2 linked regions of the Massilia litorea genome follow. The protein of the gene in region 1 interacts with the protein of each later gene in a pairwise test. Links are inferred from orthologs where the notes say so. Each region holds a gene or a part of one and is shown on either strand. Other genes may lie near its edges.

The links. The genes of interacting proteins can lie anywhere in the genome.
Region 2: the proteins of recR (region 1) and recO interact in binary tests that used the Escherichia coli proteins (3 or more experiments, as listed by UniProt). The link is inferred for Massilia litorea from one-to-one orthologs.

What each region holds. Positions count from the first base shown.
Region 1 is NZ_CP062941.1:4,783,911-4,787,590, forward strand. What follows is about bases 928-3,680. They hold recR (recombination mediator RecR), read right to left. Parts: upstream 2,723-3,680; coding sequence 2,132-2,722; downstream 928-2,131. Other genes in these bases: LPB04_RS21510 (glycosyltransferase family 4 protein), read right to left, coding at 928-2,024; LPB04_RS21520 (YciI family protein), read right to left, coding at 2,724-3,014; LPB04_RS21525 (YbaB/EbfC family nucleoid-associated protein), read right to left, coding at 3,025-3,354; LPB04_RS21530 (DNA polymerase III subunit gamma/tau), read right to left, coding at 3,392-3,680. Also shown: LPB04_RS21500 (hypothetical protein), read left to right, coding at 1-41; LPB04_RS21505 (polysaccharide deacetylase family protein), read right to left, coding at 104-901; more of LPB04_RS21510, read right to left, coding at 888-927. UniProt on the Escherichia coli protein: May play a role in DNA repair. It seems to be involved in an RecBC-independent recombinational process of DNA repair. It may act with RecF and RecO.
Region 2 is NZ_CP062941.1:3,148,720-3,152,455, reverse strand. The notes cover bases 1-2,809. They hold recO (DNA repair protein RecO), read right to left. Parts: upstream 1,901-2,809; coding sequence 1,100-1,900; downstream 1-1,099. Other genes in these bases: era (GTPase Era), read right to left, coding at 1,926-2,809; LPB04_RS14120 (pyridoxine 5'-phosphate synthase), read right to left, coding at 316-1,086; acpS (holo-ACP synthase), read right to left, coding at 1-302. Outside these bases: more of era, read right to left, coding at 2,810-2,957; rnc (ribonuclease III), read right to left, coding at 2,954-3,727. UniProt on the Escherichia coli protein: Involved in DNA repair and RecF pathway recombination.

The DNA.
Region 1 (3,680 bases):
GACGCTACTGGGGCGGCGGATTCTGGGGGCGCGGCTGGTAAGCAGCAGGATCATCCTGGGCGCCTGACCCGGCACCCGGAACGCCAAGGTAAGGTATGCCTTCCTACGCCTGATACAGCGGCGCCGGCGACAGCGCCAGCAGGCGCCGCGCGCACTCGGCTTTCGTGACCGCCTCGCGCGTGGCCAGCATGCGCTCGACCAGGCGCTGGGCATGCGCGACCAGGTGCGGATGGCGCACGTCCGGCGGGTGCAGCGACAGGCGCATCAGCGGCCCGCCTGCCAGGCAGCGCGCGGCCGCACTCGCCAGGACCGGCGACACGGCCCTCCCCGTCCGGTTCCTCGCCGTGTACACGAGCGAAGGCGCGAACACCGAGCGGCCCTGGCGCAGCAGGTGAAAGCGCGTAAACGTGGTCGTGTACGAAAACGCGAACTCCGGCAGCACACGCCAGGCGGCCTCCCCGAGCAGCCAGGCCGGCGGCACGAAGCCGGCGACCGGCCAGTCGCGCTGGCGGAACCATTCGAGGCCGAGCGCGATCCGCTCGCGCGCCTCCTCGGCGGCCAGCGCCGCGAACTCGCCTTCGCGCTGGGTGTAGACGCCGCGCAGGAAACGCTGGCGCAAGCCATCCGCCCTGCGCGCGGTGTCGAGGTGGGTATAGCCGTGCAGCGCAAGCTCATCGCCGCGCTCCAGCGCCGCATCGAGCCCACGGCGCATCGCGTGCTCGTCCTCGACACGGTCGTGGTAGCGCGGCACGACCAGCCAGGTCAGGCGCATCTCGGCGACGCTGCGCATGGCCCGCGCCAGGCGCGCGCACTCCTCCCAGGTGCCGGGCGCGACATCGTGGATCGACACGCACAGCATGGGTGCTTCCTCGGCCGGCAGACGGCGTTCAATCGGTGACACAGATGCTCCTCGCTCCGGGTTCGTCCTGCCCGCGTGTGCCGAGCACGGCGTGGTAGCGCCGCATCACCTGCGGCAGGATCTGGTTCCAGTCGTAACACTCCGCCGCCTTGCGCCGCGCGTTGGCCCCCATCGTTCCCAGGTCGCGCGCATAGGCGGCTTCGATGGCGCCGGCCAGGCTGTCGACGCAGTTCGGCTCGGCCAGCAGGCCCGTGTGCTCGTCCACCAGCTCGGCCACGCCGCCGCCGCTGGTGGCCACGACCGGCAGGCCGCAGGCCATCGCTTCCAGCACGATCAGGCCGAAGGTTTCGCGGTCGCCCGGATGGACCAGCACGTCGCAGCTGGCCAGCAGGCGCGCCAGGTGGCGCTGGTTGCGCTTGAAGGGAACATAGGTGATCTGCGGGTAGCGCGGCAGTTCGAGTCCGCCGCCGATCATCAGCAAATGATACGGCCGGCCGAGTTTGCGCACTGCGTCGATCAGCAGCGGCAGTTTCTTCTCCGCCGTGAATCGCCCCGCATACACCAGCAGGCGCGCATTGTCGGGCAGGCGCAGGTGCGCGCGCAGGGTCTCGACCCGGCGCGCCGGATGGAAGACGCTGCTGTCGATGCCGAGCGGCTGGTGGCAGGCGTCCGGCACGCCCATCGCGTGCAGCTGCTCGACCATGACGCGGCTGGGCGCGAGCACGAGGTCGAACTGGCGGTATAAATGGGACAGGTATTTGCAGGTGACGCCCTCCGCAGTGTGGCCGAAGCGCGGCCCCACCAGGCGCGGCAGGTCGGAATGGTAGAAGGCGATCGCCGGCACGCCGAGGCGACGACGCAGTTGCAAGGCGGCCCAGGCGCTGTGGCCGGCATCGCCGGCTTCGATCAGGTCGGGTTTCGCCTGGCGCAGCAGGCGTGCGGGCGCGCGTACCGAGGTCGGCATGCGGAAGCCGTTGATGCCGGGTAGCGCAAAGGCCGGCACGCGCACCAGCGCCGGCGCATCGCCGCCGCTGTCGACGTTCGGGCTGAGGATGGTGTGCCGGACGCGGCTGTTCCGCGCCAGCCAGCGTGCCTTGGCGTTCAGGTAGGTGCTCACGCCGTTGCCTTCGGCAGCGTAGAACATCGTGATGTCGACTAGGTGCATGCTCGCAGGTCCGCTTGGATTCAGCCCACGATAGCAGCGGACTTTCGATCTGGATTGCGCGCACGCAAACGCCACTGGCGCCGCTGCTTAGTGGGATTTGTTCAAGATTATGCGCTGCGGCGGTCGAGCATGGCGCGCGCTATCGTGCCGGCGTCGACATACTCGAGCTCGCCGCCCACGGGAACGCCGCGCGCGAGGCGGCTGACCTTCAACCCGCGCGCCTTCAGCATTTCGCTGATGTAGTGCGCGGTCGCTTCGCCTTCGTTCGTGAAATTGGTCGCCAACACCACTTCGACGACGACGCCGTCCGCCGCGCGGCCGACGAGTTTGTCGAGGTGCAGGTCCTTCGGCCCGATGCCGTCCAGCGGCGACAGGCGCCCCATCAGCACGAAGTACAAGCCCTTGTAGGTCAAGGTCTGCTCGATCATGATCTGGTCGGCCGGGGTTTCGACGATGCACAGCAGCGAGCGGTCGCGCGCATCGTCGGCGCACATCTCGCAGACCTCCGTGTCGGCGAAGGTATTGCACATGGCGCAGTGGTGCACCGAGTCGACCGCCTGGTAGAGCGCGCGCGACAGCATCGCCGCCCCTTCGCGGTCGTGCTGCAGCAGGTGGAAGGCCATGCGCTGGGCGGACTTGGGACCGATGCCCGGCAGGCGGCGCAGCGCCTCGGTCAGGAAGTCGAGGGATTTGGACACGCTAGACCCCGCGCCAGGCGTCGAAGGCCTCGGCCGTCATGGTCGGGGTGAATTCGGTGATCTCGTAGCGCGCCAGGTCGGCCAGCGCGAACGGGTCTTCGCTCAGGATCCGCTCCAGCGCCCCGCGGCTGGGCGCGCGCGCGAGGATGATGCCGCCGTCGCGCGGCACCCTGGCGCCGGACATCAGAAAGATGCCGGCCGCGTACTGCCCCGCCAGCCACTCGCGATGCGCGGCCAGGCGCGCATCGATCTTGGCGAGCGGCGCGGTATAGGTGAGCGAGACAATAAACATCAGGCCGCGATCAGAACGGCATCTTGAAGCCGGGCGGCAGGCCAGGCATGCCGGCGGTCAGGCCGCTCATCTTTTCGGCGGAGGTCGCTTCGGCCTTGCGCACGGCGTCGTTGAAGGCGGCGGCGACCAGGTCTTCCAGCATGTCCTTGTCGTCGGCCAGCAGCGACGGATCGATCTGTACGCGCTTGACGTCGTTCTTGCAGGTCATCGTGACCTTCACCAGGCCGGCGCCCGACTGGCCTTCGACTTCGATGAGGGCCAGCTGCTCTTGCGCCTTCTTCATGTTGTCCTGCATGGCTTGCGCCTGTTTCATCAAGCCTGCGAGCTGGTTTTTCATCATGGTGTGGTTCTCCAGTAAATCGATTGAAAGTGGGTGTTCAGACCGGCGGACGCACCGAGCCGGGCACGACAAAGGCGCCCAGCACGCGTTCCATCTCCTGCACGAAGGGATCGCCGGCGACGATGGCTTCGGCCAGGCGCTGGCGTTCTTCGCGCGCGGCCTTGGCTTCGGCGCTGGCCGTGTACCAGACCGGACCGATCTCGGTCTCGACCGTGATGCGCTTGCCGGCAAAAATCTCCTGCAAGGCCGCCTGCAGCTTTTCGCTGTTGCCGCTGGCGCGCAGGGTGTCGACCGGCACGCGCAGGCGGAACAGGGCCGAACCCGCA
Region 2 (3,736 bases), 1.6 Mb from region 1 along the record:
TCCTCGAGTGCGCCGCTGCAGACGATCATCGGCTTGCCGCTCGGGGCGTTGAGCATTTGCGCCGAGCGCCAGGTCATGGGCATGCGCATGCCCAGGCCGATCGCCTTCGAGAACGCTTCCTTGGCCGAAAAGCGCGTGGCCAGGAAACGCAGGCCGCGTACTTCGCTGCGCGCGCGCCGCGCATGGTATTTCTCGAGCTCCTGGGGCCCGAGGATCTTTTCCGCGAAACGTGGGCCACTGCGCGCGAGCGCGGCCTCGACACGCGAGATCTGGACGATGTCGGTGCCGATGCCATAAATCATGTCAACCCCTCGCTCACTGTGCCCCCAGCGTCACGCCCAAGCGCGCGGCAACCATGATCGCCTTCATTTCGCGCACGGCGTTTTCCCAGCCGGCGAACAAGGCGTGGGCCACGATCGCGTGGCCGATGTTCAGTTCGGCGATGTCGCGGATCGCGGCGACCGGCTGCACGTTGGTGTAGTGCAGGCCGTGGCCGGCGTTCACGACCAGGCTGTGCTTCACGCCGGCTGCCACGCCGGCCTTGATGCGCTCCAGTTCGTGCAGCGCCTCGGAAGCTTCCGCCTCGGCATAGCGCCCGGTGTGCAGCTCGATCACGGTGGCGCCGGTGCGGGCCGCGGCTTCGATCTGCTGTTCGTCGGCATCGATGAAAAGCGAGACGCGGATGCCCTCGCCTTTCAGCTGCTTTACCGCCGTCTCGACTTCCTTGAAATAGCGGATGACGTCGAGGCCGCCTTCGGTCGTGACTTCCTCGCGCCGCTCCGGCACCAGGCAGACGTCCTGCGGACGCACCTGGCAGGCGAAGTCGATCATCTCCTGCGTGACGGCCGCTTCCAGGTTCATGCGGGTGGCCAGCTGCGGGCGCATCGCCAGCACGTCGGCGTCCTTGATGTGGCGCCGGTCTTCGCGCAGGTGCAGCGTGATCAGGTCGGCGCCGGCCTGCTCGGCCAATAAGGCGGCGCGCAACGGGTCCGGGTAAACGGTGCCGCGCGCGTTGCGCACGGTGGCGATGTGGTCGATGTTGACGCCCAGGTCGATGACCGGGCCGACGGGTTGCAGGAAGCTCATGGTTGTTTAGGTTTTATAACTGCATCAAATCGATCAAAATCTGCCGCGTATTCAAGGGCACCCCGCCCAGGTGGTGCGCCAGCAGGAAGCGCATCAATTGCTTGCTCTGCGCCTGCGTCGCCGGATCGGCGTAATCCTCGCGCTCCATGTCGAGCAGGGTCTTGCCGGAAACAACCGGCCAGACATCGGACACGCGCGCTTCGCGGGCGCCACGCTCGGGATCGACCACGTAATCGAGCGCGGCGTCGACCGTCTCGCGCGTCGTCGTCGAGCGTTTCAGGTCGGCGGCGACGCCTGTTTCCTTAAGTAAGGCCCGTTCGAACTTTCGCAAGGCAATTTGTGCCGGTTCGCCGTGCGCCAGCTCGTTCAGCGTCGAAATGTAGTGGTCGAACAGCGCCCGGTGCGGATCATCGCGCGCCAGCAATTTCACCAGCAATTCGTTCAGGTAGAAGCCGCACAGCAAGGCCGTGCGTTCGATGGGCAGCATGCCGCCGACCCATTCGGCGTCGATCAGGGTACGCAGCTCGGACTTGCCGCTCCAGGACACCGACAAGGGCTGGAAAGTCTGCAGCACCCCGCGCAGTTTGGAGAGCGGCCGCTTCGCGCCCTTCGCCACGACGGCAATGCGCCCGTGGTCGCGCGTAAACAGGTCGACGATGAGGCTCGTTTCCTTGTAGGGATAGCTGTGCAGCACGAACGCAGGCTGGCCGTTGACACGGACCTGGCTGAGGGGCGCGCGGCTGCGCCGAGGCACGGGCGCGGAGCCCTCGGCCGCCGTCTTGTCGGGATCGAGAGGAGTGTCGAGGCTCGTCATGCGTTGGGGGAAGTCCTCCGGGGGCTTACTCGTAGCCGTAGGCGCGCAGGCCCGCTTCGTTGTCGGCCCAGCCGGACTTGACCTTGACCCAGATCTCCAGGTACACGGGGCCGCCGAACAGCTTTTCCATGTCGAGGCGCGACTGGGTCGAGATTTCCTTCAGGCGCGCACCCTTGTTACCGATGATCATCGATTTGTGGGTATCGCGCTCGACCAGGATGGCGGCGAAGATGCGGCGCAGATTCCCTTCCTGCAGGAATTGCTCGATGATCACCGTGCTCGTGTAAGGCAGCTCGTCGCCCAGCAGGCGGAACACTTTCTCGCGCACGATCTCGGCCGCAAGGAATTTCTCGCTGCGGTCGGTGATGTCGTCCGGTCCGAACACGGGCGGATTTTCCGGCAGGTGGCTGCGGATCTCGCGTTCGAGCGAATCGATCTGGAAGCGCAACTTGGCCGACACCGGCACGATGGCCGTGAAGTCGCGCAGGGACGCCACCTTCTGCGCGAAGGGCATCAGGGTCGCCTTGTCCTTCATGTGGTCCGACTTGTTGATGACCAGGATCACGGGCACGTTCTTCGGCAGCAGGTCCAGCACTTGCTGGTCAGCCGGGCCGAAGCTGCCGGCCTCGATCACGAACAGGACGACGTCCGAGGCGGTCAGCGTGTTCGAGACAGTTTTATTGAGCGTTTTGTTCAGTGCATTCGCATGACGGGTCTGGAAGCCGGGCGTATCGACATAGATAAACTGGGCGTCGTCATGGGTCTGGATGCCGGTGATGCGGTGGCGCGTGGTCTGCGCCTTGCGCGAGGTGATCGACACCTTGGCGCCGATCAACTGGTTCATCAGCGTCGACTTGCCCACGTTCGGGCGGCCGACGATGGCGATGTAGCCGCAGCGGAAACCTTGCGGCGAGGCGCCGCCGCTGGCGTCCTTGCGGTCGGCAAAGAAGGCGTTCAGGTCGGCGCCCTGCTCTTCACCCGCGTCGTTCTGGGGAAGGTCCTGGCCGGGCGTGTTGTCGGGGGTGTGGTCTTCGGTATTCATACTGAGCTTCTTCATGCCTGTTTGGTCGGAACGGCGAGTGGCGCGTCTGCGGCCTCGTCGCCCTGGATGGTGGCGATGCCGGCCAGCTTGAGCTGGGCGGCGCGCGGCTTGGCCTTGCGGCCGGCGGCCGGGGTCTTGCGCAGCGCCTGTTCGGCTGTTTCCAGCGCCAGGCGCGCGGCGGCCTGTTCGCCGGCGCGGCGGCTGCCGCCGCGGCCGAAGACCTGGATGCCGAGTTTCGGGACCAGGCATTCGATTTCGAATTCCTGGCTGTGGGCGGCGCCATGGGTGGCGATCACGTTATAGGTAGGCAAGGAAATCTTGCGGCTTTGCAGGAATTCCTGCAGCAGCGTCTTGGCATCCTTGCCGAGGGTGCGCGGGTCGACCGTGTCGAGCAAGGGAATGTAGAAAGCACGGATGACGTCGCGCGCGGCATCGAAACCGGCGTCGAGGAAGATGGCGCCGAGCAGGGCCTCGAGCGTGTCGGCCAGGATCGAGGGACGGCGGAAGCCGCCCGATTTCAGCTCGCCTTCGCCCAGGCGCAGGAATTGCGACAGTTCGAGCCTGGTCGCGATTTCGAAGAGCGACTGCTGCTTGACGAGATTGGCGCGCAGGCGCGACAGGTCGCCCTCGTCGAGGTGGCTGAAGCGTTCGTACAGGATCGAGGCCACGACGCAGTTCAGGATCGAGTCGCCCAGGAATTCGAGGCGTTCGTTATGCAGGCTGCTATGGCTACGATGTGTCAGGGCCTGCTGCAAGAGGCCAGCATCCCGGAACGTATAAGCCAAGCGTGTTTG